3 regions of the Thalassotalea castellviae genome follow, and region 1 is predicted to be linked to each of the others. Evidence: predicted binding sites of a transcription regulator. Region 1 holds the regulator's gene; each other region holds the start of a gene.
What was found. Region 1 encodes FNR, which switches genes on or off when oxygen is low (the NO sensors DNR and NnrR bind a similar motif). Its sites were predicted from a motif close to TTGATCTAGATCAA; they were not measured.

Region 1 (10,360 bases):
CCAACCATTCTATGTTCACAGACGGCACTAAACACTGATTTAATATCGTCAGGAAGGACATGATCTCGATTATCAATAAATGCCCAAGCCTTCGCTGCAGCGATCAGCGCTTTGCCTGCTCTAGGTGATAACGGATTTACGGCTAATTGGCCACTGCGAGAATGTTCAAATAACGCAATAACATAATCGATAACCGGATCTGAAACATAAAGATTACTGATTTGTTTTTGTATTGTTTGTAATTTTTCTAGGGAAATAATCGAATGTATTTCCTCATAATTTAACGAAATATTGGCAGATTTTAATATTTGTTGTTCCGCCTTTTTATCTGGGAAGCCTAATGAAATTCTCATCATAAAACGATCTAGTTGAGATTCTGGCAAGGGATAAGTTCCTGCATGAAATAATGGGTTTTGTGTTGCAATGACAAAAAAAGGTCTGGGTAAAGAATGCGTGCAGCCATCAAGACTAACACTATTTTCTTCCATCGCTTCTAATAACGCACTTTGTGTCTTAGGGCTGGCTCGATTGATTTCATCGGCTAAAACGACTTGGTTAAAAATAGGCCCTTTGTGCAAGGTAAACGTATGTTTTTCTGTATCGAAAATTGACACGCCTATAACATCAGCAGGCAACAAATCGCTGGTAAATTGAACTCGTTGATAATTTAACCCTACTGAAGACGCTAATACATGGGCTAAAGTCGTTTTTCCCATACCGGGTAAATCTTCAATCAATAAATGCCCTTTTGCTAGTAAACAGGCTAGTGCTAATTTGACTTGTTCAGGTTTACCGATCACAAATCGTTCAATCTGTGATAACGCTTGAATGACGAGTTCTTGCATGAATATCCTTTTACTAAAATGGTTTAATAAAAATTTATTGACCTTAATCAACAAGTTCCACCTTTGAGTATGACATGCTATCTGCTCGTTAACAAAGCAGATAATAGAAACTTAAATAGTGCCTGTTATTTCTACATAATAATGAATTGTTTTTACACGTCAAAGTGTCCGTTGATAACTATAATATTAACTTTTAATCAATAAAAACAATCCGTTAATGATATTACTTAGTGATAATAAAAAACATATGAATATAGATTTTTATGACATTGAATATTTAAATAACCCAGAGCCAATTACGCTTAAAGCTGACTTTAAACAGTTTTTATTATCATTAGATGTACCAACCGTGATTGATGTAGCCGGTAAACATGTTGATAAATGTCGTGTTATTGTCACTTTATTACATGGTAATGAACCATCAGGATTAATTGCCATTCACCGTTGGTTGACTTCCTTAGGGGAATTACCGACACCGCAAACGAATATTAGGTTTATTATTTGTTCAGTAGAGGCCGCGAATGCCAGCCCGTTACTAAGTCAACGTTTTTTACCGCATGGAATTGATCTAAATCGCTGTTTTGGTATTTCACGAAATGATGGTTACTATGCTCGAGCTCGACTCATTGAAGAAGCCATTAGAGAAGTAACCCCTGAATTCGTCGTTGACTTACATAACTGTTCGGGTTCAAGTCCTGCTTTTGCTGTATCGCCGACGTTATCAATGAAAGAAATCGCGTTAACTTCATTTTTTTGCGATGCGGTAATTTTATCAGGCTTACAAATAGGCGCATTAACTGAACAAGCTTTTAGTTGTCCAACCATAACAATTGAGTGTGGAGGCAGTAATGACGAACAAGCGCATGAAGTCGCTTTTGAAGGAATACAAAACATCGCTGAATGTCCGCCAAACGTTAATTACCCACAAAAAAAATCCGTTGAGATAATTTGTAAACCCTTACGGTTAACGTTAAAAAACAATGTAGAACTAACCTATAGCCATCACTATGAAGGTGAATGTGGTGTGACGTTATTAGATAATATTGAGCAATTTAATTATGGTGGCGCTCATCAAGGTCAAATGCTAGGTTGGTTAGATTCAAAAGGGTTAAAAAATTTGCAATTATTAAATGAAGATCAAGAAAACGTTATCGACGAATTTTTCACTTTACGAGACAATCAATTAGTCTGTGCAACTCATTTGAGAATATTTAAAGCAACAACAAACAAGTTTATCGCCAAAAATGATTGTTTATTTTATGTCGTTAAACATTCTTTAGGAACCTTTGAAACGTGATAAATAGTTTTTACCTGTGATGAATAATGTTAACCTCCAGCCAAGATTGTCAGTGAAAGATATTGTCTTTGTATGGAATTAGATTTTCTATCAGCCTTCGTCATCGGTTTATTAGGTGGTGGTCATTGTATTGCGATGTGTGGAGGCATTACCACCATGCTTACGTCTGCATTACCGCAACAAATAAACAAAACCCCCTTTATATTAAGCTATAACGTAGGGCGAATATTTTCGTATTCTTTGATAGGTGCTATCGCAGGTTTAACCGGCTCACTCGCAATTAAACACTTAGGATTTCCTATTGTCACTTTAAAAATTATTGCCGGTATTTTTTTAATCTTGCTCGGATTATACATTGGTCAATGGTTATTATGGATATCAAAAGTTGAAGTAATTGGTAAACACCTTTGGCAACACTTATCGCCTTTAAGTAAAAAGATAATTCCGATAAAGAGTGTAAAGAAATCTTTCCTTTTAGGTACCTTATGGGGTTGGTTACCATGTGGTTTAGTTTATTCAACATTAACCTGGTCTTTAGCCAGCGGCAACGCAATAAAAGGAGGTTTGATCATGATGTTTTTTGGGCTTGGTACTTTACCTGCGTTATTGACGGTTTCATTTGGTTTTACTTTTATAAAGCTATTAATGCAAAATAATTATTTTAGAAAAACTATGGCGTTATTACTAATAAGTTATGGTATCTTGACGCTAAAATTTGCATATACACAAATGTTCTAATACCATACTCGAAGTGGATAATTAACTTAGATGTTAAGGAAAATATGTACAAGAATCAAAGCGCATCACAACAACATATTCATTGCCAAAATTGTAGCATCAGTGAACTTTGTCTACCGTATTCTCTTGATGAAAAAGAGTTAGAAACCCTTGATGAAATCATTGACCGGAAACGCCCTATCCATAAAGGTGAGCAGCTTTTTCAAGATGGTCAAACTATGCAGTCCTTATACGCTATACGCTCTGGCACTTTCAAAACGTTTACGGTAAACGAAAGTGGTGAAGAACAAATTACCGGCTTCCATTTAGCAGGAGATTTATTAGGGTTTGATGCCATAGCAGAGTCTGAACATCCGAGCTTTGCAAAAGCATTAGAAACTTCAATGGTTTGTGAAATCCCCTATAATACCTTAGATAATTTATCTAATCATATGCCAAAGCTTAAAAAGCAAATCCTTCGTATGATGAGCTCTGAAATTAAAAATGATCAAGAAATGTTAACTTTATTGAACCGTAAGAATGCTGAGCAGCGTCTTGCTACATTTTTATGTGCCTTAAGCGCCCGTTATCACGCTAGGGGATTATCAGCCACTGAGTTCAGGTTGACGATGACTCGCAGTGATATTGGCAATTATATCGGCTTAACGGTTGAAACAATTAGTCGCTTATTGAATCGATTCAATAAAAATGACTTAATTAAAGTTGATGGCAAGCTTATTACGATTTTAGACAGCGATAAGCTTGAAGATTGTGCTGCGCTATAGCAGCAGATCACTCTCCCACATACTTTTCCTTGCGTAAATATTTCTCAAACATCTGTAAAGTATTTGCTTGCTTAACTTTTCCTTCAATACGACCAATTTATTGATTTAAAACAATCTTCAACTATGTGTTATATAAGAATATAACTATACTGATAGTAAATCATTAACATGAGTTATTCTGGAGCGAATATGGAAAAGTATCATCAAATATTAGCAATCATAGATCCAACCACTGAAGATCAAAAAGCCTTAAAAAGAGCGATTGAATTAGCCAAACAAACTCAGGCCACCATCACAGCTTTCCTTTCGATATATGATTTTTCTTATGAGATGACTACCATGCTGTCAAACGATGAGCGTGAAGCTATGCGCAACTCGTTAATTAATGATCGTATTCAATGGTTGAATGAGTTAATTAACGTTTTACCACACGATAATATTGCAATAGATACTAAAGTAATTTGGCACAATAGACCTTTTGAACCCATTATTGAAGAAGTATTAAATAATGGCTATGACATAGTCATTAAAGGGACACATCAGCACGATAAATTAAAATCAGTCATATTCACGCCAACTGATTGGCATATCTTAAGAAAATGTCCCTGTCCTGTTTTATTAGTGAAAGATCATTTATGGCCGATGAATGGCAATATTGTCGCGGCACTCAATGTAGGCAGTGCTGAAGCAGAGCATCAATCTTTAAATGTAAAAATAACAGAAGAAGCGATCAATCTATCAAAATTGATCAAGGCAAATGTTCATTTGGTCAACTCTTTCCCTGGCACTCCCGTTAATATCGCAATTGAGATCCCTGAATTTAATGCAAACGAATACAACGAATCCATGTTAAGTCATCATATAGAAGCGATGGATGAGCATGCTCAACAGTTTGCAATCAGTAAAGAGCACACCCATGTGGAAGAAGGTTTACCAGAAGATATCATTGTCAGGCTGGCAGACGAATTAGATGCAGAATTAGTGATCTTAGGTACTATTGGCCGAACAGGATTATCCGCTGCCCTGATCGGGAATACTGCTGAACATTTAATTGATAATTTAAACTGTGATGTTTTAGCCTTAAAACCGGATGGATATGTTTCACCACTTGCCAATTAACGCTTATGTTAAAGACCATTTTATCAATGTATTAAATAATAAGTTTAATACGCAAACAAGGTAACACATTGCTTGTTTTATTTACTAGGGCCGTTTTGCTGAAATAGCAAAGCGGCTTATTTTTTCAGTAAAAATATTTATTTTTATTTTTATATTTATCAAGAAAATTAATTAACAAAAGTGATGAAAGAACTTTAACAGACTAATGTTGATTGATTCTGATGGAGACAATTTAAAATAACAGCCCAAAACGGCTCAACATCAACGTTAGATATGGTGTTGTTTGTCTTTAAAAATAAAAACACTGATCTAATTGATCAGTGTTTTACATTACCACGTAAATATTTAACCTTTTTGGTTAAATTTACGGAAAGCCAACCCTATTAAGCCCAAAGCAAAAATAGCTAGTGTTGAGGGTTCAGGAACGTCTGTTTGAGGAGAGTATGCGCCATATACAGCAGAGCCAAAATGTGCACTTCCCCCTAGAAATGTATGATTTTGATTGACGAGATCTAAAAGGTAATAACCATTAGTATAGTCATTAGCATATAAATTCCCATTGGCATCAAAAGCGATCGTTTCACTTGCTGGTGCAGACATTAAAAAAGTAGAAACTAGTGTATTAGGATCAATAACATACAATTGACCAGAGTCAACAGCAAAGATGGTACCCGCAAGAAAGGTTCCTAAAATAGTTTCTACATTGGTTGTTGCAACTGATATTCCATCGTATGAGCTATGCCCTACAAATGCTCCTAAATAAGTTGTCGCCGCATTAGAGGTATTGATACTATATAAACCAGTACTGGTAGCGCTTAACAAGTTGTTATTTAAATCAAAGGTTGCTGACTCTGAACTCCCTTGCCAAAGTCCACTGCCGATAAGTGAGGTTGAGCCATTATTAATGTCAACTGAATAGACAGTAGTACCATTTATCCCAAAAAGTGAGTTACTATTATCAAAGGCTAAGCCTAAATTCCAAAGACTCGAACCTAAAACGGTAGTTGTGCCTGTATTAGTATCAAACACGGTTAATGGTGTACCTGCACTTATGGGATCTGAACCATAAATTAATGCTGCATTTGATGTACAACTAATGGCCAATGCAAAGCTAGTAACTAAGCCTTTCAGAAATTTGTATTTCATTTGAGTTATCCTTCTAATCCCTTTTCATCAAAAATGAAAGGTATTTATGTATGGCTAAAAGTACGTTAAAAATATTAAAGTGCATAAAAGATGCCATCTCAGTAATCCACTAAGAATCATAAAGTTACAGAAGACGGAATTATTATGCTTTTACTTATGTAAAATTTCCCGACAGCACGTCCGTTCAATTTTCAGAAATGATTTATAGCGTTAATGGCTTTTTTATACACGTTAATAATGATGTTATGACTGTCAAAATGAAAAAGAATTTGTCGAATACAAGATAATTTATTTACCATAGAAAAAGAGCCACTATTGAAAAATAGTCGCTCTATATTGACGTAATAGGCTATTAAAATAACGTCTTGGTTTTCTTTGTGACTTCACCGCTATCTAGTACTATGATTCTTCGAATTAGCGTTAATAATTTCCCACCATTTGTTGCTGCTTTAAAGACTCTTCTGTTGAATCATGACTAGTTTTAAGTTTGATGACAACGCGTCGATCATAAAAACTAACTTCTTGCTGATTATTAGCGACAACCGGAGATTCTTCTCCATAAGCAAATAAGTTGATGCGTTCAGCTGTTATTCCTTTATCTATTAAAGCATGTTTAACCGCATTGACTCGAGCAATTGATAAGGCATGGTTAAGCGCTTCGTTACCTTGTAAATCGGTATAACCTGATAAATCAATCATCAATTCAGGCGCTTGCTTGAGTAAACTCACTAACGAGTCAATTTGACCTTGATAATGCGGTTGAATATCACTTGACCCTGTTGAAAATTGTAAACTCATTAATAAGTTTTCAGCTTGTAATTGTGTTGTATTGTGTTGACTGTTTTGTAATGCGAGTAATTCATTTTGGTATTCTTGTTCAATCTGCTCCATTTTTCGCTGATAATTTGCTAGGGCAAGTTGATGGTTATTCTGTTCTTTTGAAAGTTGCACTACTAACTCATCTTTATCATTACTGACATTGATATGTTTTGCTGTAAACACACCTAGGATCCCTGAAACAAAAGCCCCTACTGGCCCTGCTACTACAGCCCCTAATACAAGACCACTTCCAAAGCCAATATTTTCGTTTTGTTTATGTTGCTCTGCTTTAGTCAATTCACTAGTTTTTACATCATCATTTGCCATTAAGGGTGTTGAAATTAATGAGGTTGCTACAAAGCATGCTAAGCAAGTTTTTTTTATCGTCACCTGATTTAAAGTTGAATTTTTCATAATGCCACCGTTATTGATTAGTTAGTTAAAGTTAAAATTTAAGCGTTGTCTTCGCTTCTTTGTGATGACTGTATTAAACCAAGTAAAAATGCCATTAAAAGGTCACAATAATGGCAATGCAATAAACAAATGTGGCAACAATATGGCAATGTGACGAAATTCAGGAATTTATTGATAAATTTTTATATAGTGACGTTGTCAATAAAACAGATACGTCTCAAATAACTTGAGTCAAGTCGATTTAGGTAAAGATATATAAATGTCAAAAAGAATTGCTATCGTCGAAGATGAAGCCGCGATTAGAGAAAACTATGCTGACGTACTTAGAGCACAAGGTTATCAAGTTCAAACTTATGCCAATAGAGCTTCAGCGACACAAGCCTTTAGTATTAAGTTACCTCATTTAGTTATTTTAGATATTGGCCTAGAACAAGAATATGATGGCGGCTTCACTTTATGCCAATGGTTAAGAAATTTATCGGTGACTTTACCGATTATTTTTTTAACCGCCCGTGACAATGATGTCGATACTGTGTCGGGTTTGCGCATTGGCGCAGATGACTACTTAACCAAAGATATTAGCTTACCTCATTTAACCGCAAGAATTTCAGCGTTATTTAGACGTGAAGACGCTTTAAATAAACCCACTGAACAAGATCATTTACTCACCGTCAATGATTTAACCATCGATAGTCAAAGAATGACGGTAAAATGGCAAGATAAGCTAATTGATTTAACAATAACAGAATTTTGGATGGTTTATGCCTTAGCCAAAACTCCTGGTCATGTTAAAAACCGCCAACAACTGATGCAAGATTCTAAAATTTATGTTGATGACAGTACAATCACCTCACATATTAAACGGATCAGGAAAAAATTTAATCTTCGTGACAAAGATTTTGACTGTATTGAAACGGTTTATGGCATGGGTTATCGATGGGAGCAAGGAAACACAACAAGTGTCAATAACAAGGTAACTTCTCAAGTATGAAGTTTAGGTTTGGTTTACGCAGTAAGTTATTATTACTTTCATCCTTTTTAGTCGTTATTCCTTGGTTTGGCTATCAATATGTGTGGGAGATGGAAAAATATTTAAGGTTTGGTCAAGAGCAAACCATTATTGGCACTGCACGCGCCCTTGCCACGGCATTGCATGAGCGCCCCAATCTGTTTAATAACCAAGCGAGCTTTTTACCAAGTGTCGAAAAAGGGAAAGATTTATATGGTTATCAACTGAACCATCCAATAAATTTAGATGGCAGTCACCAAGATTGGCCAAACTATCTCGCTAAATCGCATTATTACGGTGTTAATAACCAAGTGACCAATAGCGATTCCAAAGCAACTTTACCGCTTGAAAAGCTCTCAAATAATTACACAGCAGCCGTTGGCAAATATGATAAGTATTTGTATTTTTTCGTCAGCGTTGTCGATGATAAAGTCATTTACCGTGATAAAAACGCCCGCAGTATTAATCTGAATGACCGTTTAGAGCTGGCTTTCACAACTCCTGAAGGTAAATTTCAACGCTATCTTGTCGCAAATAAGCAAGCTGGATGGTTAGATATCTTTCAAATACAAAATGACGATCTTACTCCTCCAACCCCGGCTCTGTTTATCCAAGGAAAATGGCTTGAAACGACCCAAGGTTATAATATTGAGTTTCGGATCCCGTTAAAAAATATTAGTGATAATTTAGCCTTTGCTATTCACGATGTTGATGAGAGGTTTGGACAAACAAACAGTATTATAGCCAGCGCGAATACAGCCAATAAAGATTCGTTAGGCACAATACTCGTGCCCTCTCCAGAAATAGAACGTATTGTTAAAGGCATGAGTTACACCAATTCAAGTGTATGGGTTGTCGACCAACATCATCGCGTACTCGCCAAAGCAGGCGATATTCAACAGGCCAATGGCCTTTGGCAAAAAAATAAAATTAATCAAAATCAAGAAGATTGGCGTACCGAGTTACAATCTTTATTGAAACCATTATTTAACCGATTATTAACCCAACCACCGAAAGCATTTATTGATCAACTTTATGATGCCCAAAACCTGACAGGTAAACATATTGAATCCGCCTTACAAGGTATTCCGCAGTCTCAATGGCGACTTTCCAGCGATAATAAAGCCGTTATTTTAACCGCAGCGTATCCAATTTATTTTGGTAATAAAGTCCATGGTGCTGTTATTGTTGAAGAAACCAATAATGGTATTCGCACGGTCAGAAACCAAGCACTGGAAAAATTATTTACCAGCATATTAGCCATCATGCTTTTTGGTATTATGGCATTCTTTTTTTTCGCAACTAGGATCTCGAATAGGATCAGAGCTTTACGTAATCAAGCTGAGCAAGCCATTGATGAACACGGCAGAATTAATGAAGTGATGATCGCATCAACGAATAACGATGAAATTGGTGATCTATCACGAAGTTTTGCCACCGCGGTAAGTCGATTAAGTCAATATAACCATTATCTGGAGAACATGTCTTCTCGGCTTTCTCATGAGTTAAGAACACCGATTGCTGTGGTTAGAACATCATTAGAAAATTTAACCTTGCAAAAACAACAATCTTCTCATTCAAATGCTTATATTGAGCGAGCACAACAAGGACTAAATCGACTCAATTTAATTTTAACCAATATGAGTGAAGCAACCCGATTAGAACAAATGTTAAAAAATACCGACAAAACTAAGTTTAATTTTTATCAGGTTTTGAACGGCTGTTTACAAGGTTATCGTCAAATTTATGAAAACTATCAATTTCTAGCTAACTTCCCCGATAAAAACGTTATGATGGTGGGCTCTCCAGAGCACATTGCTCAGCTTCTTGATAAAGTAATTGGTAATGCCGTTGAATTTAGTGAAGATAAAAAAATAACCTTAGCGGTAGAAGATAAATCGAATGTTTTAATTTTACATATTAGTAATAATGGCCGTTACTTGCCTGAAGAAATGACAGAAAGGTTATTTGACTCGATGATATCAATCAGGGACAACCATCAAGATCTTGATGAATTAAGTGAAGAAAATAAAAGACCACACTTAGGTTTAGGACTTTATATCGCAAGGTTGATTTGTCAGTTTCACCAAGGTGAAATAAAGGCTAATAATCATCACAACCCAAAAGGTGTCACGATAACGATCACTTTACCATTAGTGAAAACTTAAACCATTAATCCGATTCAATAACCATTATTGTGATCGTTAAA
Region 2 (10,360 bases), on a different contig from region 1:
TAAAGTAGCGCTGTTTTTTAAAGGGGAAAATAATGTCATCATATTTAATTGCGCCTTCCATTCTTTCAGCTGATTTCGCTCGTTTAGGTGAAGATGTTGCTAATGTCCTCAAAGCGGGAGCTGATGTCATTCATTTTGATGTCATGGATAATCACTTTGTCCCTAATTTAACGTTTGGTCCGATGATTTGTCAGTCATTACGCGATTATGGTATTACGGCTCCCATTGATGTGCATTTGATGGTAAAACCAGTCGATAGTCTTATCCCTAGTTTTGCCAAAGCCGGCGCTGATATTATTACTTTTCATCCTGAAGGCAGTGATCATATCGATAGAACGTTGCAATTGATTAAAGATCATGGCTGTAAGGCTGGCCTAGTGTTAAATCCAGCCACCCCTTTGCATTGTTTAGATTTTGTCATGGATAAGCTTGATGTAATTTTACTAATGTCTGTAAATCCAGGTTTTGGCGGACAATCATTTATCCCGACAACTTTAGATAAAATTAAGTTGGTACGTGAGAAAATTGTAGCTAGTGGTCGAGATATTCGATTAGAAGTAGATGGTGGCGTTAAGGCCGATAATATTGCCGAAATAGCGGCGGCGGGTGCAGATATGTTTGTTGCAGGTTCGGCTATTTTTTCAAAAGATGATTATCAGCAAGCAATAGATGAAATGCGAGCACAACTCGCAACAGTGAAACAATAAGCTAAAATTGGTTAAGTTGATCAATTTTTTTAAATAAATCGTATTTAGGTAAAGAGAACTCATGAGTAAACCTGTTGTATTAAGTGGCTGTCAGCCATCGGGTGAATTAACCATTGGTAATTATTTAGGCGCGCTTAAGCAGTGGGTAAATATGCAAGATTCACATAACTGCTATTACATGTTAGTGAATCAACATGCTATTACTGTTCGACCTGATCCTGCTGCGTTACGTAAAGCTACACTTGATGGTTTAGCTTTATACTTAGCTTGTGGCGTTGATCCTGAGAAAAGTACGATATTTATTCAGTCTCATGTGCCAGAGCATGCCCAATTGAGTTGGGTTTTAAGTTGCTACACGCAAATGGGTGAGTTAAATAGAATGACTCAATACAAAGATAAGTCACAAAAATCTGAAGCGAATATGAATTCAGGATTGTTTACTTATCCGGTGTTAATGGCGGCAGATATTTTACTATATCGTGCAGACCGTGTGCCTGTTGGTGATGATCAAAAGCAGCATCTTGAGTTAGCACGTGATATTGCTACGCGTTTTAATAATTTACATGGTGATGTTTTTGTTGTTCCTGATCCCTATATTCCAGAACATGGCGCTCGAGTAATGAGTTTGCTTGAGCCGACTAAGAAAATGTCAAAGTCTGATACGAATCCAGGTAATTTTATTGGCTTGTTAGAAGAGCCGAAAAAAATTGCTAAAAAGATAAAACGTGCTGTGACGGATTCCGATGAGCAAGCCCGTATCTATTTTAATATTGAAGAAAAGCCAGGTGTGTCTAATTTGTTATCGCTCTTGTCTTGTGCAACAGGGCAAACAGTTGAACAATTAGTGCCTCAATACGAAGATAAAATGTACGGTCATTTAAAAGGTGATGTAGCGGATGCTGTTGTTGCCATGCTAGAGCCGATCCAAGAAAAGTATCATCAGTATCGTAATGATCAAGCTCTAATGGAGCAAGTCATGCGAAATGGTGCAGAAAAAGCTTCAGAGCGTGCCAGTAAAATTTTGACTTCAGTTTACGATGCCGTTGGTTTTATTGCTAAACCATAACGTTTGCGATAAACAGCTATATTTATTCGGTTTTAAGACACTTAACAAATAAAAGGATAAAGTATTGAAAGCGCTAAACAGTTATATATTAACGTTTGTTTTCTTTATTTTATCTTTATCGATTGCGGCTTTTGTTAATGCTCAAACAGTTGTACTGCCAGTGCAAAAGGACGTCAAAAAATCGCTTGTTTGGTTAGTGGAAGACAAAAAAGAAAACCTTAATCTATTGACGATGACAGCGCCAACGACGTCAGTTGCTACTTATATTGAAAGTCGTGTCATCGCGCAATTAACGCAGTATGACATTGAAGTTCAACGCATGTCGATTAAACGTATCGAACAAGTGCTGAAAACAACACCAAATGCTTGTGCCGCAAATCGTGCAAAACTTGAGTCGCGTCAAAAATATTCTTTATTCTCAACACCGCAAGCTTTTTACTTAACCCATAAACTTTTTCGTTATAATCAAAGTACTAGGTTAGCTAAACACTTATTTGATGAAAATGGTGAAATAACCAGTTTAAAAGCGGTATTTGAGCACACTCCTGAAAAAATTATCGGACTTGCCAAAGGGGTTTCTTTTGGTCCTTTTTTGGATGTTGAAATCGATAAATTAGCAGAAAAAAATATCTATTTTAGAGGCGGCGTAAATAGAGTCACCGCGCTTGAAGCTATGCTTTACGCAAATAGAGTAGACTATTTATTAGCACTACCCATTGATATTAATCCTAATCCAGCTCAAAAAGCTTTATTAGAACAACATGCTATCGCGGGTGCTCCTCCTTATTTGATTGCTCACATTAGTTGTTCAAAAAGTGAAGAAGGCGCAAAGGCGATTAAAGCAATTAATGATATTTTAGCCACTATGTATCACAGTAAAGATTACTATTTAGCGCATAAAAAATGGTTTCCTGAGAAAGATTTACTTAAATTACAGCAATACCTCAAAGAAAAATTTGTTGATAAGTCTTTTTTAAATAAACAAGTAAATTAAGCGTAGAGCGTCGCTGTAAATAAAATCACGTTAGCTCATTGATTAAAGCGTTACTGGTTACTCACTGTTTGGGTTATACGCTGAAAGAAAAAAGCTCAAATATCTATAAGATACTTGAGCTTTTTTACGGCGGTATAACTTATAAAGACATGTTAATCATCTTTATTTTTTGAAGTTTGCACGTTTTTAAATAGTTCATTACTGTTTTCAATAAATTCGTCAACATTGTTACTTGGCGCTAACATAAAGTTTGGTGTGAGCAACGTAGAGTTAAATTGCGGTCTCACACTAAAATCAGGCTTTTTACTAAGCTGGATCAGGAAAGTACCGCCAAATAATAACGTTGTTAAAGAAGCCGCAACAACTATTCTTCTTACTTTACCCATATGGAAACCTATATGGCAATTTAGCCAAAATAAACAAAACGCTAAGGCTATTGGCAAGACAATGATCATATGTGGAAGAAGTGATTGGCTTGACGTGTTGAAATTTACCAATGCTTCAAGAAAGTCTATTACCCAACTTAAATTGTAAAAAACAAAACAAATACCTAATTGTGTAAAAATTCGCGCGTCATGTTTGGTTAAGTGTGACACTAAAGCAACGGCAGCTGGCCAAATGGCAAACATTAAGGTTATACCGACCGCAGGCACAAATAATTGAGTAAAGTTTACTTCTTTCGGGTTATTTAAAAAGAACATCCAACCGGTTAAAAGAGCAAAAACAACGACATTAATGGTTAATACCAGTGGTTGCTTAGTTAAGTTGATCAAATTTTCAAATGGACTCAGAGTGATACTGTCAACGACTGGGTGATGTGGAAATACAATACGGATCTGGCTTTTACCTATGGTGATAACATCGCCAGAGTGAATAATATGACCGTTTGCAGGTTTTTTACCTTCTCCCAAAAAACAGCCATTTATACTATCTAAATCAACCACTCGCCAATTATCACCATCGAATTCTATCGATAAGTGTTCAGCACAGACATGTGGGTCAGATAAAATAATATCACTATGATAACCACGACCAATACTAATGCTATTTTTATTGAATTTATGACGGCCGAGCAATTTTTGCCCTCGACTGATCTCTTCGACAATTATTTCCATGAGACAGACTCCATAAATTTCTTAGTAAACGCTTGGGCACTTTTTTGTGAAACACCGGCAAAAGTAAAATGACTAAGTAACGCTTGATCATGTCTGTCTATTGATACGCCCAGATACAATACATCGTACAAATCAGCAAAATCTTTATAAGCTCTTGTACAGAAAACGGCTTTATTATTAATATTTTGGTGCTCAGGCATAATAATGTCGTGCTGGCATTCAAACTCAGACACATCGTCTTTACCGGCTTTATTTCCTGGCATGACTCGAGCTATCTGACGTTGGAATAATTGATAAAATTTTGTATCAGATAACTTTTTCGCTTGCATGAAACGGTATTCCATTTCTAATGAACCTGTGAAAAAATTGCCTGCTATGTAGGTATTTTCATCTAAAGAACAATTAGCAACGGCAAGCATAATGAGCGCGTCGTCTTTATCCGCATTTGACTCCCCCCAACAGCGGATAAAAGGCACATCAATTGTTGGTATTAATCCTTCACCAAGTTTTTTTAATTGCCAGTCACTGCTTAACAAAGTCGCTACTAATTCTTTTTGATTGGCTTGCAGTTGATTTTCCATTTGTTCTTCGATGGTGAGCAAGGCGCCTTTTTGGTATTGGGAGATCAATGCTAATAGTTTATCGTGAGGAACAAGAAAGCCAATTTGATTGCCAGAAGTGGCGACATTTATGCCCACTACTTGTGTCTCTTTGTTAACGACAGGGCCGCCACTCATCCCTGAATTGACTGAGCCAGTAAAATGAATACGGTCGTTAAATGATTCTTTTTTAAGTCCGTTATAGGTACCGGGTACGACTATCATGCCAAGATCATGCGGATTCCCTAACGAATAAAGCTCTTCGCCTTTCGTTGGAATATTTTGAGAAATCTCAAAAAATGGCATTTCGGCATCAGTTTCTCGTTTAACTAAAGCCAAATCATTAATTACATCGATACTTTTTAAGGTTAATAACGCTTTATTCCCTTTGTTATCTAAATATTCAATTCGGTACTTTTCAGGGTGGCGAGCAAAACTCGAAATGACATGATAATTCGTTGCAATTAATCCATCACTACTGATTTGAAAACCTGAGCCAATGGATGATTTTTCCCCACTTGCTTTGTCGATTAATCTAATTTGGTAAAGCGATGGTGCAAGTTGTTTGAAAATGGTTTCTGCTTGTTCAACAGCAATACTGACCTGACTGATCAATATTAGAAACAAACCTATTAAGCCCTTCATTTACTATCCTTTTTGTTTTCCACAAGACTATTGTGCCATCGTTGCAGTAATTGTCATTAATTATCGACACATAATTGGCTGATGAAATAGTATAACAAAGTACATTAGTACAAAAATGATTACTATTTAAAAGTTTTTGCTTGTTGGTCAGTGTGGTTAGTTGCTTACTGATTTTATCGAGTAAATTTTAACTTTTATTCTTTTTAAATGAAGCGTTTTAATAGTGATTAATCGCTTAAAAATCAGCGAGTTTGATGTGCGTCAAGTTTAGCGTTGATTTTCTGCGACATAATGTCGCACTTTCTCATGTTCCCTTTGTTTTCAGATTTATTTACTTACAAAATAGCCCCAATTAAAACAGCTAAGTGATTTATCGATGAAATATCCCAGACAATTTTTCCGTATTAAAGCAAGCGTATGTGCAGTCAAAGCGGTATTGCTTTCCTCTACAATTATTTCTAGCCAAGCTTGGGCTGATGCGCCTAATGTTATCGAAAAAGAAAAGCTAAAAAATATCGAAGTGATCACCATTACCAATCAACGTCATCATATTGGGTTAGAGAATAATGAAAGTTATGCTCAAGGTAAAACTACAGAGCCTGATTTAGCGAATTGGTTAACATCTGTACCGGGAGCCAATGTAAATACCAATGGACCGGTTACGGGAATTGCTCAATATCGAGGGCTTTATGGAGATAGATTATCCGCCACTTTAAATGGTCATACGATAATTGGTGCAGGTCCAAATGCCATGGATACTCCCTTAAGTTATTCAACGCCATTAATTGTCGATGCTATGACAATCTATCGCGGGATCGCACCGGTTTCCGCGGGGATCAATACATTAGGTGGTGCAATCGACATTAAAATGCGCAAGGCAGAAAGTAATAATAGTGACGATTGGCAATCAACTGGTGATATTCAATCCGGTATTCGAAGTAATAATAACGCGGGTACTTTATCGTCTGTCGTCAATCTCGCTAAAGGAGATTTAGCTGGTTTGTTTTATGGAAATTGGCAAGCGGGCGATAGTATGGAAAGTGGAGGTGGAGATACAATTTCACCTAGCGATTTTGAAAAGCGTCAATTTGGTACAGATCTTCGTTATTTTGGTCACGCAAGTGAAACGGGTTTTAGTTATCACTATACCGACACGCAAGATTCTGGCACGCCGGCATTGCCTATGGATATTGAATATATTTTTAGTCATCGCGTTAATTTCGATGGCCACTTTATGCTAGGTAATTGGCAAGCGAATTGGTTATTAGGTTACCTAGATGCGGATCATGGTATGACAAACTTTTTGATGCGAACCAATGATGACCCCACAAAATATCGACGTAATAACGCCAGTGCCACAACAACCGATTTTAAATTATCGCTGGAGCAATCGTTTTCTTATGGTGATTTACGTATCGGTGTAGATGGATACTTAGCTGAGCATGATTCTGTGATCACTAACCCAAATAATATGATGTTTGAAGTGGTTAACTTTAACGGTGTTGAAGACAATCGTTTTGGCGCTTTTGTTGAATGGCAACAACAGTTTGATAATACACAAGTTCAATTAGGCTTACGTTATAAACGAGCACAAGCAAATGCTGACAAAGTATCAACGTCTATGGCAATGATGCAGATGCCAAGCGACATGGATATGGGCATGGATGAAAACATGGACATGAATAGCTCCATGGATATGGATGACACTATGCCAATGCCGACAATGTCAGAACTTGCGATTGATTTACGCGATGGATTTAATCAAGCCGATAGGAGTGTTACTGACAATAATTTCGACATTGCTTTAAGCATCGATACCCAATTAAATGAGCTGTTGTCGATGTACATTGGCTTAGGGTTAAAAAATAGGGCACCTTCTTATCAAGAACGATACTTATGGACACCCATGGAAGCGACGGGCGGATTAGCCGATGGAAATACCTATATTGGTAATATCAACCTTAAATCGGAAACAGCGCAACAATTAGATTTGGGGTTAACCTATCAATCAAATAATGTTCGCTTTGCCCCGCATATTTTCTATCAAAAAATTGATGATTATATTCAAGGTACGCCCTTAGGGATGGATGAAATGTCGGCAAGTATGATGGCGAACATGATGTCTGGTGATGATAACCCATTACAGTTTAATAATGTCGATGCGAAATTATACGGTGTAGATCTAGACGGATACGTTCAAGTGAATGAACATTTGCGTTTATCGACTATTGTTAGCTTTGTCAGAGGCGAGCGCCGTGATATTCATGATAACTTATATCGCATTGCGCCGTTAAATGGCCAAGTTAATGCGAGTTACTCAAGTGATGAATGGTCAACGAATCTTGCCATTGTATTTGCAGCTTCCACTGATAAGGTTGCTGTGACTAATAATGAACAAGAGAGCGCAGGCTATGGCGTGATCAATGTTGATTTTCAATATTATCTAAACAATCAAGTGACCTTACGCGCAGGTGTCGATAATATTTTTGATAATGAATATCGAAACCATTTAGGCGGATACAACCGTGTCAAAGGTAGTGATATTACTGTAATGAATCGTTTACCTGCCGAAGGCATGAGTGCTTGGGCTGAAGTAAGCTATAACTTTTAAACACTCCACTCTTTGTGTTTTAATGCTTGTAGCTTAGCTGTTACAAGCATTTTTTTATTTCTACTTTTGAAATGATTCACTAACAACCCTGATATACATCAAGGTAAATACCTTCTTTTATTGCTCAAAATTTCATATTAGAGTAACATTAATGATAATCATTGTTATTAACATATAAGGCTGTCATGACGCTTTCACAGTTAGCGCGGACTCAACGTGCTGTCATTCGTAAACTTCCTGAAAATTTCGACTTAACGACTAAGTTGATTGAACAAGGCTTTGCGCTTAAAACGGAAGTGACACTTGCTCATAAAGCTCCTTTTAATGGCCCAATTGCCTTCAACCTTCACGGTACCAAAATTTGTATTGCCCCTAGTGTTGCACAACAAATAGGAATCGAAATCGTCTAATGTCTGATCATTTACATATTGCGTTAGTCGGCTTTGCGAATTCTGGTAAAAGTACGTTTTTTAATGCCTTAAGTGGTGCAAAACAAAAAACAGGCAATTGGTCGGGAGTAACCGTTGCTATCAAACAACAGACCTTTTTATTTAATAATCAAGCAACCTTGTTAACTGATTTACCGGGTATTAGTTCCTTATCAGCACGTACTCATCAAGGAAAAGATTTATCTATCACGCAAGATTTTCTCAAAGCAGAAAAAATTGACTGTTTAATTAATATTGTTGATGCGACGCAATTGAAGCGACAGTTGTACCTGACAACTCAATTGTTGGAGTTAGGTTTACCTGTCTTAGTGGTGCTAAATAAAACCGATAGAAAAGAAGCGGAGAATGTTGATACAAAGTTAATGTCAAAAGAGCTTGGTTGTCCGGTGATTATTGGTAATAGCTTAAAACGTAACATGACTGAAAAAGTTGCCGACGCTTTGCAATCTATGCCAGCTAAAACCACGCAAATACAGGCACTGAACTTACCCGAAAACGTTATTTCTTCTCAAAAAGCAGACGATGTTCATTTACACCAGTTAGAACAAGGTGATTGTAATTCTGAAGGCTGTAAGGCAAAAAATGATAACGCGATCGCCATTATGCAAGCACGTTATGAATTTATTCAACAGCTGTTATCACACGTACAAATCGATGAGATGAATAAAACACAATTAAGCGATAAACTCGATCATATTATTTTGCACCCTTGGCTAGGTGTGCCCGTATTTCTTGGCATGATGTACTTACTGTTTATGTTTGCCATTAATGTCGGTAGTGCCTTTATCGACTTTTTTGATATTTTAGCCGGCGCAATATTTGTTGATTATCCACAACAATTTTTAACGGGACTTGGTACTCCGCAGTGGTTACTTACGCTTATTGAAGGCGCAGGATTAGGCTTGCAAACTGTGGCTACTTTTATTCCTGTTATTGCCTGTTTATTTATTGGCTTATCGATATTAGAGAGTAGTGGTTATTTAGCGCGTGCTGCGTTTGTTGTTGACTCTGCCATGCAACGTATAGGTTTGCCTGGTAAAGCGTTTGTACCATTGATTGTCGGGTTTGGTTGTACAGTGCCTGCGGTTATGTCGGCGCGTATTCTCGATAGCGAACGAGAACGCATTACTACCATTATGATGTCTCCTTTTATGTCATGTGGTGCAAGGCTGCCAGTATATGCGCTTTTTGCCGCCGCTTTTTTTCCTGACTCTGGCCAAAACTTAGTCTTTCTACTTTATTTAATTGGCATTGCAGCGGCTTTATTTACCGGACTTTTATTAAAACATACGGTATTAATGGGGGCCAATTCCGTAAATATTATGGAACTACCTTTATATGAAATGCCTAAGCTTTCTTATTTAATTCAACGAGTAACACAACGTACACGTTCTTTTATCCTTGGCGCGGGTAAAACAATCGTCATTGTTGTTTGTGTTTTAAACTTTTTTAACTCGTTGGGCACCGATGGAGAATTTGGTCATCATGATTCTCAAGACTCCTTGCTAAGTCAAAGTGCGCAAGTTGTGACGCCACTTTTAGCTCCGATGGGGATTAAAGAAGACAACTGGCAAGCGAGTGTGGGTATAATCACCGGCATTTTTGCAAAAGAGGCGTTGGTAGCAACATTTAATAGTTTATATGCAGTTCCGTCACAGGAAGAGGAAGCTGTTGCTTCATTTAAAGACTTATGGACAGAAGCGATAGATTCCATCAAAGAAAACTTGTTAGGAATTGAAGCTGATGATCCACTAGGTACCGATATTGGCGATGTTTCAACGATTGAAATAGCCGCAGAAGAACAGGGTGTAGATGAAACGACTTTTACTGTCATGCAAGCAGCATTTGTTGGCAAAATTGGTGCGTTTAGTTACTTGCTGTTTATTCTTCTTTATACGCCATGTGCCGCGGCGATGGGCGCGATCAAAAGTGAAGTGGGCACCCGCTGGGCTAGTTTTGCTGCATTATGGAGTTTCACCTTAGCTTATTTAGTGGCGACTTTTGTGTATCAGCTTGCTACTTTTACTGAATCTCCTTTTGCTGCAGGTATTATATTACTTATCGTTATCAGTGTCTTTGTTGCGATTTATCTATGGCTAAAACGCTTCGGAAAAAATATTTTAACGATACCGACACAAGTGTCATATCACTAACGATAGATAAAGCGTATTTAA
Region 3 (10,360 bases), on a different contig from region 1:
TTTTCAGCGTTTGCCATCCTATTTTTATTATTTCTTTCATCGGAGACTCCTAATGCTCATTCTTAGTATTTACTTTTGATTTCATTAATGTGTGCATATCAACAAAGGTATTTTCTACTAAAGGCTCTACGTCTTTTTGAGGAGCATGACATTGGTTACAAAAATAACGTCTTGGTGATATTTCAGCCAAGAAGTTGCCATCTCTATCCATGTAATGCGTAACACTCACCATAGGAGCCTGAGACTCTTCTGTACGATTTCTACTGTGACAAGACATACACTTATTAGAATTGAGATTAACCTCATAATTTCTAATTTTATGAGGGATAACCGGAGGCTGCATTGGATAATTCCTTCCTTGTTTAATATCTTTATTGACTGTATTTGCAATCGCCGAAGGTGTCGTTTGAGTATCAATGTTGACCTCACCACGTAATGTCGCGACATGTTTTTCGGCAGCTATTACAGAGCTAGTGAAAAGCGTTAAAAGGACAAGTGTTTTGACTAAATGATTCATCATAGTTTTCATAAATTTCTCCTATACCTTTACAACTTTCACAGCACATTTTTTGAAGTCAGTTTGCTTTGATAAGGGATCAGTGGCATCCAAGGTAACTTTATTCACTAATCGACTGGCGTCAAACCAAGGCATATATACTAAGCCCTTTGGCGGCTTATTGCGGCCACGGGTTTCTATGCGAGTTTGGACTTCACCACGACGTGACACTATTTTCACTAAATCACCACGGCGCATGCCTCGATTTTTAGCGTCATCAGGGTGCATATAGACCAGCGCGTCAGGTACTGCTTTGTATAATTCTGGTACTCGTTGTGTCATTGAGCCTGAATGCCAATGCTCTAATACCCGTCCCGTTGATAACCACATATCAAATTCTGCATCGGGTGACTCTGCAGGTGGCTCATATGGCAAGGCGAATATAATGGCTTTGCCGTCTTTTTTTCCATAAAATTGAAAATCTCTACCTGCTTCAACATACGGATCTGAGCCTTCTTTAAAACGTCTTAGGGTTTCTTTGCCGTCAACAACAGGCCATCGTAAGCCACGCTCTTCGTGATATCTGTCGTAATCGGCTAAATCGTGTGCTTTTCCTCGGCCAAAACTTGCGTATTCTTCAAATAAGCCCTTTTGAATGTAAAAGCCAAAATGTCTCGCTTCATCATTTAATCTATCTGTTGGAACTTGGTTAATAGAAAACTTATTCACTTGGCCATTTTTATATAACACCTCATACATTGATTTACCTTTGTATGTAGGGTTTTTATCAAGAAGTTCTTTGGGCCACACTTCTTCAATTCTAAAGCGTTTTGAAAACTCCACTAACTGCCATAAATCTGATTTAGCTCCTTCTGGCGCTTCTACCATTTGATACCAAGCTTGAGTTCTTCGTTCTGCATTACCATATACGCCTTCTTTTTCGACCCACATTGCCGTTGGTAAAATAAGATCTGCGGCTTGTGCAGTAACGGTTGGATAAGGGTCTGATACAACGACAAAGTTTTTAGGGTTACGATAACCAGGATACGCTTCTTCATTAAGGTTAGCGGCGGCTTGCATATTGTTGTTACACATAGACCAATAGAAATTTAACTCACCATCTTTTAATTTACGGTTTTGTAGCACCGCATGATAACCCGGCTTAGGTGGTATGGTCCCCGTAGGAATTTTCCATAATTTTTCAGACAAGTCGCGATGTTTTTTATTATTCACAACCATATCTGCAGGTAAACGATGCGAGAATGTTCCTACTTCACGAGCCGTACCACATGCCGAAGGTTGGCCGGTTAATGAAAATGGGCTATTACCAGGTGTTGATATTTTTCCTGTTAATAAATGAATATTATAAACAAGGTTATTCGCCCAAACACCACGTGTATGTTGGTTAAAACCCATGGTCCAAAATGAACAAACTTTGGTTTTAGGATCTGCGTATAGTTCTGCTAACGCATTTAAGTTATCTACCGGAACGCCTGATAACTTTGAAGTGTATTCTGCGGTATACGTACTTACAAATTCTGCGTATTGTTCAAAGTTTATTGGCGAAGAACCACCGGCAGTTTTACCATTGTTTTTGGCTTTTTTCTCGAGGTGGTGTTCTGGGCGTAAACCATAGCCAATGTCTGTATTACCTAACCTAAAATTGGTATGTTTGTTAACAAAATCTTTATTAACTCGGTTGGTTTTTATAATGTAATGGGCAATAAAGTTAAGAATCGCCAAATCAGTTTGTGGGGTGAAGATCATACTGTTGTCAGCAAGATCTGAACTACGATGTGCAAACGTTGATAGTACGGCAACTTTAACATGTGGTGCACTTAAGCGGCGGTCGGTAATACGTGTCCATAAAATAGGGTGCATTTCGGCCATATTTGAACCCCAAAGCACCATTGCATCCGTTGCTTCAATATCATCATAACAACCCATTGGTTCATCAATACCAAAAGTACGCATAAAACCACCAACAGCTGATGCCATACAATGACGAGCATTTGGGTCGATGTTGTTGGATCTAAAACCAGCTTTCATTAATTTTGATGCCGCGTAACCTTCAAATACCGTCCATTGACCAGAGCCAAACATACCAATGCCGGTTGGGCCTTTTTCTTTTAAGGTTTGCTTGGTTTTTTCCGCCATAATATCGAAAGCCGCATCCCAAGTTATTGGCGTGAAATCACCTTCTTTGTCAAACTTACCGTTTTTCATACGGAGTAGCGGGGTAGTTAATCTGTCTTTGCCGTACATAATTTTTGAAAGGAAATAACCTTTAATACAGTTAAGACCTTTATTTACAGGCGATTTTATATCGCCATGGGTGGCAACGACTTTACCATCCATTACGCCAACATTAACGCTACAACCTGTTCCACAAAAACGACAAGGCGCTTTATCCCACTTTAATTTAGTGACATCACTACTGGTAATAAGGTTGGTGGCATTAGCTGGGATAGATACTCCGGCAACCGCAGCAGCCGCGGCAACAGCATTAGCTTTTATAAATTCTCGGCGATTAATAGTCATATTGGTACCTATTATTCTTCTGTTAGAAATTGATGATATATCGGGGATAAACTTAATAACCCGACATGATGTTTTAACTGGTCAATTAAGAAGCCTATTTTCTTTTGGCTAGAGGCTTCTAGGGTAAAGACAATTTTTCCTTCTTCACTCACTGCATGTATTTCAGCACCCTCAGTGCAAGTTATTTCTTCTGTCACTTGTGTGATATTTTTTTTAATCGCATGAGCTACAAAGCTGGCGACATGATATTCACAAGGTTGCTGTTTATTTGTTGAATTTTTGTCAATGTGCAAAATATTTTCAGTCATGAACCACCTCAATATTGTTTGCTAAATCTAATGTAATTGCTTGTTGTGGACAGGTAGAAATACATGCACCACATTGATTACAATCGGCTAAATTAATCGTTGGCTCTGCAATGCTTGATGTTTTGTAACTAAATGATATGGCGCGAGGTTCGCAAACATCTTGGCAGCTTTGGCACATAATTTGGTTCTGTGCTAAACATTTTTGGTTAATTGTTATCGTGCCTGGCCAAGGTTGGGTCTGGTTAGATTCAATAGTGTTTTTATCAAGAAATAGCGGTTTTTGACAGACTTCTTGGCATTTGCCGCAGAAAGTACATTCATCGGTAGAAAAGTCTACAAATGGAAAACCTAATTCATCTTTTTTAATAAGGTTAGATTCACATACTAAGATGCAGTCATCACATTGATTACATAGTTCAGTGAATGTATTTTCGTTGATTATCCATGGTAAACGAGGCAGTGAAGGTTGTTTGGTAACCTTTCCGCGGAATAATCTTCTTCTGCTAGGGTTTTCTAATGGTTGAGTCATAGATATAGTTAATACTTGGTCGAGTTACTAAGAGGTTGGCGGGCCAAACAGCATTTGGCTGATCCAAATCATAAAACCAAATCCACCTACAATGATGATGGAAAGGATAGGCGCAAGAAAAACAGCTAGAAAGACGAAAGTATTTTTTTCATATTTTTTAATTTGCTCTGGCGAGCTGTGTTCAGTCATGAATAAATCCTTACTTTTTGTAGAGGTTTCATTGTCTCTATTATCGTGATTCACTATATTGATTTAGATCAAGGTTGTTAGCCTTTAGTTATTATTTAAGCTTCAACTAATTGAATGATATTTAGTATAGTTTCGATTTAGTAAAATGCTTGTTAGAATCAAACTATCTTTTTGAAAATTAAGCAGCATAGTGAGTCAATCAGACATTCGTTATTGGTTTAAAACCTTAACTCAACAATTGCGTAAAAATAGGCAAAGAAGCTTAATCGTTTTACAAGGTGATATTGCTTGGGCAAGTGAGGTTTATGGCACCATGATTGAGCAACTATCTCAAGAGGTTGGCAGTTTAGCGCCTAGATGTGCTATCACCTTTGGCAAAGCGCTCATTGATGATGAAAATGAAGTTATTGCTAACTTTAGACATCAGTTAGGCCGAGAAAATGAGCTTGTATTATTTAATGACCCTGATTTTCACCCAGATGCATTTGCCGCACTTTCTGGCACTATAGTCGCAGGCGGTGTGATGATTTGGTGTTGCACCCAAGCGCAAGCACTTGAAAGTGAAAATTTATTTGTACAACGCATATTAACCAAAGCCAAAAATGATACGTTTAGCTTTGTTCTCTCTCAAACAGATAATGATTTACCGGTGATTGTTGAGCAACAAGATAATAGTAATGAACAGCTAAATTTCGAACAAGAACCAAAATGTTCGTCGCTAGAAAATGGCTGTAAGACTGTTCAACAACAATGTGCAGTGAATGCGATTGAAAAAGTAGCTTTAGGGCATCGTAAACGTCCGCTATTATTAACAGCAGACCGTGGTAGAGGAAAATCTTCTGCGTTGGCAATTGCCGTTGCTAAGTTAATCATGGCTGAAAAGCGTAACCAAGCGCCGCAAAAATTTATTATTACGGCGCCTCATAGCAATGCTTTAGCTATTTTTTTTCAACAACTACAACAATCATGCCCGGAAGGCGAATGTATCCAAAACAGGTTTATTTATCATCATCATAGGGTTGAATATATTGCAGTTGATGTGCTGATCAAAGAAAAGCCTCAAGCACAGTTATTATTAATAGATGAAGCCGCGGCAATCCCCGTTTATATATTGTCGCAACTAGTTGATGTTTACCCTCGTGTTGTTTTTTCTTCAACACAACATGGTTATGAAGGAGCAGGTCGTGGTTTTGCTGTGAAATTCACTCAGCTCTTAATTGAAAAAACGCCTTATTTTAATCAATATCATATCAATCAACCTATTCGTTGGGCGGAAAATGATCCTTTAGAGTCTTTTGTTTTTGATGCGTTTTTATTAAAGAGTCGTAACCTTGAAGAGCCTTTTATTGAAAACAAGGCTGGTAATAAACAAGCCATTGAATTAACCGATCTGAAACATAGGTTACAAGAAAATTTTAACAGCCAAGATGCGGTGTTTAGTTGTATTGAACAACAACAATTAATGGCAGATGAAAGCTTATTACAGCAAATTTTTTCGGTATTAATTACCGCGCATTATCAAACTTCGCCAAGTGATTTAAAGCTATTGTTAAATAATAAAGCACTGCGTTTATTTGTCTTAGAATTTAAACAGAAAATAGTTGCCGTTGCGTTGACGGTTAAAGAAGGCGGCGCTGAAGAGCACGAAATAAGTCAGGTAGCAAACGCTAAACTCCGGTTAAAAAATCAATTTTTACCGCAGTCTTTATTTTTGCATAATCATTGCTCAACGGCATTTGATTTTCAGTATTTACGTATCATGCGCATTGCCGTATTGCCCTGTGTTCAACAACTAGGCTTAGGTTTAAAGCTTTTAAGCCATGTAAAACATTATGCTGAGCAAAACCACATTGATATGCTTGGCACGAGTTTCGGCGCTAATGAAGCTTTATTACGTTTTTGGCACAAAGCTCATTATAAATTAGTGCGTTTAGGTTTTTCAGTGGATAAAGCCAGCGGCGAGCATTCCAGTATGTATTTACAAGCGTTAAATACTAAAGCAGATGATTTAGTCGCTCAATTACAACAGCGGTTTTATCGAAGTTTTACTTATTTGCTCAACGAACAATATCAAAATATCAGCGCGCAAGTGATCATTGAGCTTATTCAGCAATGGCCGACAGAAAATTTACCTTTGTTCACTGATTATGATCGACAAGTGATTGAAAATTTTATCACGAGAAAGAGTTTATTTGATAACTGTAGTTATAGTCTGCATGTCCAGTTGATTCACTTTCTTGCGACTAACTTAAACAATAGTTTGCATGATGATGCTGAAAAACAGCGTTTAATTGAAATTTTAATCAAACGATTAATACAAAAACAAAGCATCGAGAGTATTTGCCAAGAGTTTGATTTAACAGGTAAAAAAGAATTAAATAATACAATCATCGGCGGCGTGAATTACGTAGTTCAAAAACTTTAAAACGTAAGCCTTTAACGAAGTGGTATTTTTATACTGATAAAAAACTGAGAGTGTTTACTAAGCACTGCGCCAATGCCAAAATTTTTTCATCGAACAATATTTCATTAGTTTACGATGATCACATTTTATCTCTTCATCATGAATAATTCGTACTAGGTAATAATTTATCACCTGTGCTAAACCATGACTTGGGTGGCATTGGTAAGTATTCATTAAAATTTGCAACCAATTTTCAAAAGACTTTAATGTCGAAGTAGACTTTTCCATTTTAGATTCCTTTTAACTTATCGTGCAATATGGGCGCTGTTGTTCAATAAAGTTTGCCAGATCACTTGCTTGGCGACTTTATTTAAACAACGACATTGATCACCATGAACGATACCGAGTGATATTAGCTTCTCTAGGACATTTGTCGGTAATGCAACCTGTGCTAAATTTTGGTCAATATTGGTGTGGTTCATTAACATTTTCAACACTCCATTTATTTTACTTGATTGATAAATGTTAGTTTAGGTTAAGTCATAAACCACCTGAATGCAAATGATAATTATTATCAATAGCGTAAAAAGTGAATGATTAGTGATAAGTAAACGAAAAACATCAGTAGGATCAGTGAAAATTAAGATATTGAATACTTATCACAGTGATTTCCCCTGCTTTTTTATTTATTCAGTCAACAGTGTATTAATTTGGCAATTTGCAGGTTACCATTTCTGATAATTGTTAAGGCCAAAAAGGAGTTACCTTTGACGACAACAGTCATTGAAGTAAAAGAGTTAACTAAAATTTATAATGATGTGAATGCGGTTGACGGTATCGATTTTACGATAGAAAAGGGGCAATGTTTTGGATTGTTAGGGCCAAACGGTGCTGGCAAAACCACAACAATTGAAATAATGGAAGGTATTATTCAACCATCGTCGGGATTTGTTGAGTATTATGGCAAACCAATTCATGCCGATATTTCTCAACAAATAGGCATTCAGTTTCAAAATACTGCTTTACAAGATTTTTTAACGGTCAAAGAAACGCTAGATTTATTCACCGCTTTTTATCAGCATACTTTATCTCACGAGCAATTAATTGAGTTATGCGATTTAGGCGACTTTCTTGATCGAGATAATCGGTTGTTATCGGGAGGACAGCGACAACGATTATTACTCGCACTTGCGCTGATAAATGATCCGGAAATAGTGTTTCTTGATGAACCCACCACAGGGTTAGATCCACAAGCGCGTCGAAATTTTTGGAAGTTGATCAAGAATATTAAAGCACGTAATAAAACGGTTGTGCTAACCACCCATTATATGGATGAAGCGGAACAATTATGTGATGAAGTTGTGATCATGGACAAAGGTAAAATTATCGAAAGTGGTACACCGCATCACTTATTAGATAAGCATTTTTCTGATGTTTTTATCTATTTACCTTTGGTGCAAGTTAAGGCTGATTTAATTGAAAAGCATCAATGGCAAGTTATTGGCGAACGAGTCGAAATCACCACAACTCAAGTAGAATCGACATTAGCATTATTAATGCAAGAGCAAGTTTCACTGGAAGGCTTACACGTAAAATCTGCCAATTTAGATGATTTATTTTTAAAACTAACCGGCCATTCTTTGAGGGAATAATATGAATTTCAAACGTTTTTTAGCTGTTGTGAAAGCGCGAAATATTGAATTTTTTCGTGATAAATCTTCATTAGGCTGGAGCTTAGCATTTCCTATTTTATTGTTGGTCGGTATGTCATTTGTTTTCTCTGGGGATGGCAAAGCTGCATATAAAGTTGGGGTAATGAATTTATCTTCGGCACAATCTTCTTTTTTAGACACTAAATTTATTAGTTTTGTTGATTATCAAGATAAAGCGTTAGCTAAAACAAAATTATCGCAGCATAGTTTAGATATGCTGATTGATTTTTCAACACAGCAATATTGGGTGAATCAACAATCACCTAATGGTTATCTAGTCGAGAAAATATTTCTAGCGACTCATCAAAATTTTCAACAACTAACTTCTGAAGGTAAAAAAATTCGTTATGTTGATTGGGTTTTACCTGGTGTATTAGGGATGAATATGATGTTTGGTTGCCTTTTCGGTGTCGGCTATGTCATTGTTCGTTATCGTAAAAATTCAGTATTAAAGCGTTTAAAAGCAACACCGCTCTCTGCTTTTGAGTTTGTCAGTGCACAATTGCTTTCTCGTGCTTTTATCGTAATGTTTACTTCATCTGTGGTGTACATTGGTTGTAATTTCTTTTTTGATTTTTACATGCTCGGCAGTTACTTGGATTTATTTATTGTCGGTCTATTAGGGGCATTTAGCTTGATCACTTTAGGTTTATTGGTGGCATGTCGAAGTAAAAGTGAAGAATTAATAGGGGGGTTACTCAATTTAGCCTCGTGGCCGATGATGATACTTTCTGGCGTTTGGTTTAGTTTAGAAGGAGCACCGGATGCACTCAAAACGATAGCTGATTTCTTACCGCTCACTCATTTAGTTGCTGGTGCGCGTAAAATAATTACAGAGGGAGCTAGCCTAGCCGATATTAGCTACCACTTAGGTGTCTTAGCAATTATGTCAGCAATATTTTTAGTCTTAGGCGCGTACTTATTTAATTGGAATACCGAAAGGTAATTGACTTAAACCTTATGTTCATAGGCGCTAGTTAATTATCTGAGTTAATTATTATCCGTCAGGTGCTTAGAGGACAGAGTGTTAACATTGGCACTCTGACTGCTCGAGTTTCTATTAATCAGTTCACGTTATAACAAAGGGTGACTCAAGGATTTAATATCAGCTTGAGGAGAATACGCTCGAGAAAATAAAAGTTCATTATTCTTGGCTATTTTACTTAAGGTTGTACTGGTTCTCAGCGTACTTCTTGGTAACCTCAAGATTGGCGTGCTTTGTTGCTCAGCATAGTTATAAAACGATATTTGATGGTGTTTATCGTATTTTTGATGAAAATATACGCCTTGTTCGGTGTGATCCCACGTGTAAGTCGTTTTAAATATTTTACCGCTTACCTTATTCAAAGGCTGGTTATTTGCATAATTATTGAATAATTTTTGGTTCTCGAAAGCTAATTCTAATTGCCATAAACCTTTGCGTTCACCCGTATAAAGAAGGGTTGTCGGTGACGTCATGATACCGAAACGACTACCATCATTTGATAGTCGGGTGCTATCACCCGTTACTATATTTATATAATGCAAATCAACGTATTCTTTTTCATAAACGGCTGAAATAATAGCATTATCATCCCACGACCAAGTTGGGCGATTATGAATTTGGTGCATACTTGGCACAATGGATAACGTGTTAGTGGTTAAATCATAAATATATATTTTATCAGCTTTGTCTGATTCTACGGGACCAAGAAAAGCGATTTTGTCGCCAGAATGCGACCATCTAGGATAACGAATGGTCTGTTTTAAAAACGTTAATTGTTGTCTATTTAACCCTTGTGTATCTGAAATCCATAATTCGTAAAAACCAGATTCATTTGAGGCATAGGCAATACGATCCTGCTTAGTCGAATAATGGGGATCTAGATGACTAAACTCGGACTCTATAATAGGGAAAGGGCTAGAAGCAACATTGTTACCTAATGGTAAACTGGCTAAATAATATTTTTCATAGCGTTGTTGATAAAACAATTCTTTACTCTTTCTGGCAAAAGCAGGGTAACTAAACCCCTCAAATTGAAAGTTGCTAATAGCTTTAGAATTTATATCTAACACATATCCTCGGCGTATATCTGCTCGTTGTGCACCAAAAACCAATTTTTCGCCATCTGGATGCCAAGTTAAGCCAACTATATCTTCTTCACCTTTTGTTAATTGCTCCAATTCTTTGGTCGCTAAATT

Region 2: RM573_RS08950 (FeoA family protein) is a predicted target of FNR. The motif match lies at 7,826-7,839, and genes of this name have one in related genera.
Region 3: napE (periplasmic nitrate reductase, NapE protein) is a predicted target of FNR. The motif match lies at 4,122-4,135, and genes of this name have one in related genera.

What each region holds. Positions count from the first base shown of each region.
Region 1 is NZ_JAVRIF010000013.1:33,956-44,315, reverse strand. It holds gene RM573_RS16960 (AAA family ATPase) at 1-845, opposite strand, end outside; gene RM573_RS16955 (M14 family metallopeptidase) at 1,093-2,142, shown strand; gene RM573_RS16950 (sulfite exporter TauE/SafE family protein) at 2,215-2,880, shown strand; gene fnr (fumarate/nitrate reduction transcriptional regulator Fnr) at 2,925-3,644, shown strand; gene uspE (universal stress protein UspE) at 3,834-4,763, shown strand; gene RM573_RS16935 (PEP-CTERM sorting domain-containing protein) at 5,109-5,909, opposite strand; gene pdsO (sortase-associated OmpA-like protein PdsO) at 6,330-7,142, opposite strand; gene pdsR (proteobacterial dedicated sortase system response regulator) at 7,402-8,133, shown strand; gene pdsS (proteobacterial dedicated sortase system histidine kinase) at 8,130-10,319, shown strand.
Region 2 is NZ_JAVRIF010000004.1:30,795-41,154, reverse strand. It holds gene rpe (ribulose-phosphate 3-epimerase) at 33-707, shown strand; gene trpS (tryptophan--tRNA ligase) at 769-1,773, shown strand; gene RM573_RS08970 (hypothetical protein) at 1,838-2,767, shown strand; gene RM573_RS08965 (FHA domain-containing protein) at 2,920-3,882, opposite strand; gene RM573_RS08960 (S1 family peptidase) at 3,873-5,126, opposite strand; gene RM573_RS08955 (TonB-dependent receptor) at 5,503-7,737, shown strand; gene RM573_RS08950 (FeoA family protein) at 7,923-8,147, shown strand; gene feoB (ferrous iron transport protein B) at 8,147-10,339, shown strand.
Region 3 is NZ_JAVRIF010000008.1:10,848-21,207, forward strand. It holds gene RM573_RS13440 (cytochrome c3 family protein) at 1-40, opposite strand, end outside; gene RM573_RS13445 (nitrate reductase cytochrome c-type subunit) at 50-529, opposite strand; gene napA (nitrate reductase catalytic subunit NapA) at 539-3,037, opposite strand; gene RM573_RS13455 (chaperone NapD) at 3,049-3,345, opposite strand; gene napF (ferredoxin-type protein NapF) at 3,338-3,874, opposite strand; gene napE (periplasmic nitrate reductase, NapE protein) at 3,902-4,063, opposite strand; gene RM573_RS13470 (tRNA(Met) cytidine acetyltransferase TmcA domain-containing protein) at 4,254-6,488, shown strand; gene RM573_RS13475 (hypothetical protein) at 6,546-6,755, opposite strand; gene RM573_RS13480 (hypothetical protein) at 6,773-6,955, opposite strand; gene RM573_RS13485 (ABC transporter ATP-binding protein) at 7,235-8,119, shown strand; gene RM573_RS13490 (ABC transporter permease) at 8,121-9,125, shown strand; gene RM573_RS13495 (winged helix-turn-helix domain-containing protein) at 9,254-10,360, opposite strand, start outside.